Regions from separate parts of the Blautia massiliensis (ex Durand et al. 2017) genome, predicted to be linked through region 2. Evidence: riboswitches for the same ligand, from Rfam matches in the RefSeq annotation. Region 2 holds a riboswitch; the other holds the start of a gene.
The links. A riboswitch is a leader RNA that binds a small molecule or an ion and turns the genes downstream of it on or off. The one in region 2 is predicted to bind FMN.
Positions count from the first base shown of each region.

Region 1: linked by a shared signal. The riboswitch ahead of V9W66_RS17235 (DUF6783 domain-containing protein) and the one ahead of V9W66_RS12055 (ECF transporter S component) in region 2 are both predicted to bind FMN.

Region 1 is NZ_CP146725.1:3,658,752-3,662,164, forward strand. It holds gene rpsB (30S ribosomal protein S2) at 1-49, shown strand, start outside; gene tsf (translation elongation factor Ts) at 86-1,024, shown strand; FMN riboswitch at 1,315-1,429, shown strand; partial or broken gene V9W66_RS17230 (DUF6783 domain-containing protein) at 1,547-1,789, opposite strand; partial or broken gene V9W66_RS17235 (DUF6783 domain-containing protein) at 1,739-1,864, shown strand; gene ribD (bifunctional diaminohydroxyphosphoribosylaminopyrimidine deaminase/5-amino-6-(5-phosphoribosylamino)uracil reductase RibD) at 1,867-2,994, shown strand; gene ribE (riboflavin synthase) at 2,976-3,413, shown strand, end outside.
Region 2 is NZ_CP146725.1:2,547,539-2,550,951, reverse strand. It holds gene V9W66_RS12060 (MATE family efflux transporter) at 1-873, shown strand, start outside; gene V9W66_RS12055 (ECF transporter S component) at 1,139-1,774, opposite strand; FMN riboswitch at 1,904-2,021, opposite strand; gene V9W66_RS12050 (glycosyl hydrolase) at 2,070-3,413, opposite strand, start outside.

The sequences.
Region 1 (3,413 bases), 1.1 Mb from region 2:
TGGCGAGATTGAGGCTGAGTCTGAGGAGTTTGCAGCTACAGAGGAATAATTCGTATAAACAGAATATTTCAGGAGGAAACGAACAATGGCTATTACAGCAGCACAGGTAAAAGAGTTAAGAGAGATGACCGGCGCCGGAATGATGGATTGTAAGAAAGCTCTTACATCTACAGATGGTGATATGGATAAAGCAGTTGAGTTCCTGCGTGAGAAGGGTCTTGCTACAGCACAGAAGAAAGCAAGCCGTATCGCAGCAGAGGGTCTTTGCAAAACTCTGGTAACAGAGGATGGAAAGAAAGCAGTCGTTGTTGAGGTTAATGCTGAGACAGACTTCGTTGCAAAGAACGAGAAGTTCCAGAGCTATGTTGCAGATGTTGCAGCACAGGCACTTAACACAACAGCAGCTGATATCGATGCTTTCCTTGCTGAGGCATGGGCACTTGATACAACTAAGACTGTAAAAGAGGCTCTTGCAGCTCAGATCGCAGTAATCGGCGAGAACATGAACATCCGTAGATTTGCTCAGGTTGAGGAGCAGAACGGATTCATCGCTTCCTACACTCATATGGGTGGAAAGATCGGCGTTCTTGTAGACGTTGAGACAGATGTTGTTAACGATGCTGTTAAAGAGATGGCTAAGAACGTAGCTATGCAGATTGCGGCTCTGAAACCGCAGTACACAAGCGACAAGGAAGTAAGCGCTGACTATATCGAGCATGAGAAAGAGATCCTTATGGCTCAGATCCAGAACGATCCGAAGGAGTCCCAGAAACCGGCTAAGGTTATTGAGGGAATGATCACAGGACGTATCAAGAAAGAGCTCAAAGAGATCTGCCTTCTTGACCAGACATACGTAAAAGCAGAGGACGGAAAACAGTCCGTTGCTAAATATGTAGAGCAGGTAGCAAAAGAGAACGGCGCTAAGATCCAGATCAAAGGCTTCGTTCGCTACGAGACAGGCGATGGTCTTGAGAGAAAAGAAGAGAACTTCGCTGAGGAAGTTGCAAAGCAGATGAACGCATAATCTTACAGTTCACATAAGAATTTGAATCGTAATTTTATCATGTAAATCAATGAAAAACCTTGAATTTCCTATGAAAATGGGATGATTCAAGGTTTTTTTGCGTATTGGGGATTAAATTCGAGACTGTGAGAAAAAGTCTGTAAATAAGATTCTTCTATGATATGCAAGGGTGGCAAGCCTGAAAATCAGGCTTCTCACCTTGTTTTATATATAACAGTGGTAGGGCGGTGGAATTTAAATAAAAAATTTACACTTTACAAATAACAGATAAAGTATTAAAATAAACAAAAAGATATCTTCAGGGCAGGGTGTGATTCCCTACCGGCGGTAGAGCCCGCGAGCCGAAAGGCATGATCCGGTGAGATTCCGGGGCCGACAGTATAGTCTGGATGGAAGAAGATGATAGTACAGTTGATTTTTGTATGAATGAATGTAGTATCAGAGCTCTGAGATGGTGATCCATTTCAGAGCTTTTTATGTAGGAAATAATCAGACATTCATTTATTGATCATATGTAACAGATCAATTCCACCCTGCAGATATTTCTGCAGGCTTTTTTTGTATTCGGCACATCGTTTTCGAAATAAATATACCACTCACTTGTCTGTGAATCCGATTGCACAGGTCTAAAAGCCTTGGCGTACCAGAGCGTGTTTGAAAAATCATTCCTGCAATCTGCACGCCCCACTTTGCGGTATATTTTGCCCGAATTCAGTTGCCGTAGCCCGCTACGGCGCCCTCATCCGGACAAAATCTCCCACAAATTGTGACGCACATCTTACAGAAAGCCTTTTTCAAACACGCTCTAGACAAAGAACAGGAATAAGAAAGAAGGAATAGAAATGACGGATCAGGAATATATGCTTCGGGCGGTTCAGCTGGCCAAAAAAGGAGAAGGCTGGACGAATCCCAATCCGATGGTAGGGGCAGTGATCGTAAAAGACGGAAGGATCATTGGGGAAGGCTATCATAAAAAGTATGGAGAACTTCATGCGGAGCGTAATGCAATTGCTTCCCTCACAGAATCAGCAGAAGGTGCGGTGATTTATGTTACGCTGGAGCCTTGCTGTCATCATGGAAAAACACCTCCATGTACGGAAGCGATCATTGAACAGAAGATCAAAAAAGTGGTGATTGGTTCCCGGGATCCGAATCCGAAAGTGGCAGGAAAAGGTGTACAGATGTTAAGGGAAGCCGGTGTAACAGTAGTTGAAGATTTTATGAGAGCAGAATGTGATCAGCTGAATCCGGTGTTTTTCCATTATATTACTACGAAAACCCCATACGTGGTGATGAAGTATGCCATGACACTGGATGGGAAGATCGCAACGAAGACAGGAGCATCAAAATGGATCACCGGAGAAGCGGCAAGAAAAGAAGTACAGCATATGCGGCATCAGTACATGGGGATTATGGCAGGTATTGAAACTGTGCTTGCAGATGATCCGATGTTAAACGTCCGGGCAGAAGGCTGGAAAAGTCCTGTCAGGATTGTGTGCGACAGTAAGCTCAGGATCCCCCCGGACAGTCAGATCGTAAAAAGTGCGGAAAAGTACCGGACGATCGTGGCTTATGCAGATCAGAAAAATACAGAAGAAAAAATAAAAATATTACATACCATGGGAGTTGAGACCATTTACTGTCCGGATGAAAAGGATCAGATAGACCTTAAGAAGTTGATGACAGATCTTGGAAACAGAGGTATTGACAGCATCCTCCTGGAGGGAGGCGGTACGCTAAATGACAGTGCCCTGCGAGCCGGAATTGTAAAGGAAGTACAGGCTTTTGTGGCACCAAAGCTGTTTGGTGGTGTGGCCGGGAAGACACCGGTAGAAGGTATCGGAGTTGAATTCCCGTCTGAAGCAGTAGAACTGAAATATACAGATATCTGCCAGATCGGTGAGGACATCCGGATAAGATGTCAGGTGTGTGAGAAAAAACAGGAGGAATCATGTTTACAGGAATCGTAGAAGAGAAAGGAAAAGTCCGTTATATACAGCTGACAGGAGAATCAGGGATCCTGGCAGTGAAAGCCCGGAAAGTCCTGGAAGGGACAAGGATCGGTGACAGTATTGCTGTGAATGGTGTGTGTCTGACAGTTACGTCGATCCAGCCGGACGGATTTACTGCCGATGTGATGGCAGAGACGATCAGAAGAAGCAGTCTTGGCAGTTGTAAAGCTGGAAGCCAGGTAAACCTGGAACGTGCAATGGCTGCAGATGGCAGGTTCGGGGGACACATAGTAAGCGGCCATATTGATGGGACTGGAGTGATACGTTCCATGCTCCGGGAAGAAAATGCCATCTGGGTATCAATTGAGACATCGCCACAGATCTTGCATCTGATCGTGGAAAAAGGATCCGTTTGTATTGATGGGATCAGCCTGACA
Region 2 (3,413 bases):
TCCATGACCTGCATCCTGGCCGGTGCCGCCATCAACACCATCCTGGACCCGCTTTTCATCTTTGGATTCGGCTGGGGCATCAAAGGTGCAGCCTGGGCAACCGTGATCGGCCAGATCGTATCCGGACTTCTGATCATCTTTTATTTTTCCAGACTCCGGAAAATGTACCTGGACCACTCCATGCTGATTCCTGAGGCACGCAATCTGTCTGCCATTTTTTCTCTGGGAATGGCATCCTGTATCAATCAGGTTGCCATTGCTGCAGTGCAGATCGTCATGAACAATACACTTCGCCATTACGGAGCACTCTCCGCCTACGGGAGTGATATTCCAATCGCCTGTGCAGGGATCATTTCCAAAGTCAATCAGGTATTTATGGCCATCTGCATCGGAATCTCCCAGGGCTCCCAGCCCATCTTGGGATTTAACTACGGTGCCGAAAAATACAGCCGTGTACGCCAGACATACCGCTATTCCGTAACCTTATGTACTGTGATCGCAACCATATTTTTTATCTGCTTCCAGTTCTTCCCGCATCAGATCGTAGGCATCTTCGGAAACGGCAGCGACCTGTACTTTCATTTTGCAGAAAAATATCTCCGCATCTTCATGCTGATGACCTTTGCCAACGGAATCCAGCCCATGTCCGCCGGCTTTTTTACCTCCATTGGAAAAGCCAGGCTTGGTGTGATCATGTCTCTCACAAGGCAGATGCTCTTCCTGCTGCCGCTGATCGTCATCTTCCCGGTCTTCTTCGGAATCGATGGCGTCATGTACGCAGGACCAATTGCAGATACCTCTGCATTTGTGCTGGCCGTTGTTTTTGCCAGACGTGAGCTTGGAGTCATGAAAGCTGCAGAACAAAACGCCTGACACAAGAAAGAATCCTGCTTGCAGGATTCTCCGCCTGCGACGGGTCGCTTCAGCGACATTATTCCTCTCCGTCGCAGTGCGATCCTGCCCGGAGGGCTTTTTTATGTTATAGGAACATTACGGAGTAATTTCCTATAACATAAAAAATGCCATGTAATTTACTGCCCATCGGCAATATATTACATGGCATTTCTCACATTCTCAGATATTTATCTGAAACCACCAATTTCTGATCTTTTCTTCATCCTCCGTCAGCTGCTTATGATCAGTCACCCTTCAGTACAACACGGATCTTCTTATAAATTACAAATACGATCAGAGATGTCAGTGCATATTTAAAGATATTAAACGGAGCAATGATCAGCAGTGCAAAGGTAAGCAGGCCGTTTACGGAGCCGTGTACTGCGCTTCCCATCTGGATAAAGGTCTCGATCGGCATTCCAAACGCCTTACCGTAAGCCGGAAGCAGCACAAAGGCATTGACAAAGCATGCAAGGATTGCTGTCAGGACTGTTCCTGCTGCCATACCTGCAACTGCATGTACTCTGCTCTTTTTGTGACGGAAACGGTAGATCAGGCCGGCCGGTACCACATAGGCACATCCAAACAGGAAATTGGCAACATCACCAACACCGGCAGTCATGGTTCCCTTAGTCACAAGATGTACGAGAATCTTCACAAGCTCGATCAGGATACCTGCCACAGGTCCCATAGCGAAGGTTCCTACCATAACCGGTACCTCGGAAAAATCAAGCTGATAAAAAGACGGTGCAAGAAACGGGATCGGAAACTCAAGATTCATTAATACTCCTGCCACAGCACCAAGCATGGCTACCTGCGCGATGGTTCTTGTTCTGCTTCTTTCCACGGCATTTCCTCTCTGTAATATCTGTTCGCTCATAACTCTCTCTCCTTCTTCAGAAATATTCAAAGAAAATTTCCACAAGAAATCTTTATGCGAAAAAATTTTTTCACATAAAAAGCCCCGGGAGCTTCTTCCCGGGGCACTGAGCACGTTCTTTAAATACTGCGCGTTCTTCTCTCATCCAGACTTTACTGTCGGTTCCGGAATTTCACCAGATCAGCCGCCAAAGCGGGTCGCGGACTATACCGCCGGTAGGGAATCACACCCTGCCCCGAAGAAATTTTCTTTTTTATGAGTTCATTATAACGCGCTCTTTTTATAATTACAAGGCTTAATTTTTCTCTACAAGAACCGGCGCCTTCAGAAGGCCTGACGGTTTTATCTGATACTCATAGGACCAGAGGTCGCCGGTTGTCCTCCATGCATTTGGTCCATACCAGTCTTCTTTCTGATCACAGTTATGTAAGGTTCCAAATGTATTCACCCTGTTTCCAAATACAGTCAGCTCCAGGAGATGCTCTCCTGACGGCAGTTCACCAAGAGATACCTCATAGGGAGAAAATGCAATATACCCCGCTTCTTTTCCATCCACAGAAGCCTTCATAACCGGTGCGCGGAACAGATTTGCCCGTACATTTACTTCTCCGCCTTTGCTGATAAATGGAATTTTATATGTCACATTTCCACCATAGAACGGATAACCCTGAACGGTAAGGTCACTGAAGGCTGCCTTGTGGCTCACCGCATCCAGCACCTGGTCTCTTCCCACAGCTTTCACGGAAAACTCTCCCAGCAGGAACATCGCTTCGATATTCACTTTGGAATTGTAAGGGATCTCCACAACCAGTTCATGCTCTCCGGATTCCATCTTCGGAAGCGGCACTTTGCGGATACAGTGATCTGTATACCATCCCTCTGTACGGTTTTCCACTGCTTTCTCATCCAGGAATATTCTGGTTTTCTCGTCATTTTCCATAGCAAGGAAAATCCCTTCCAACAGAACCTCTGTATGAATATGGAATCGCAGGGACAAAGTATGTTCAAAGCCTTCCTCTCTGTCATTGGTCCACGGCTGTGCAAAAGCCTCCATGCGAAGCGGATATCCCAGTTTCTCACGGAACAGATTGTCAATGCGGAGAATCTCTTCCTCCGGCTGCCACTCCCCACCGTCAAACGCATATTCAGCCAGATCCAGAATACTTACATTCGGCTCACTGCGGACAATCTCCACCTGATCGGAAATATCCAGCTGGCAGCTACATTTCTTCTCCTCACTGGCAGAACCACTCTCAGTATTCTCAGCATTATCTGTTTCAGAAAGCAATTCTTCTGATACCATGGATGCTGTACCAGCCGGCTCCAGCCAGAGAAGAAGACTGTCGTGGTCAAACATGCTTCGTTCCAGAGCAGTGTCCCCTTTATGGTATTCTGCTTTCACCGGATAAATTTCACCTGTCATGGCATCATATACCGTCACCTTCCAGGATCCGCGGATACGGATGCGGAGTTTTTCTTTTCTTGGAAGATCCTGATTTTTCTTACGCTCCTGCAGTTCATTGATCACGATACAAGCATCTGAGATCTTCTCTGTACGGTTTACATGGCACAGAAACAGCCAGCGGTTTTCTCCCTCTTCTCTCATCTGGTAGATCAGGTTTGTAGCTGGTTTACCGTC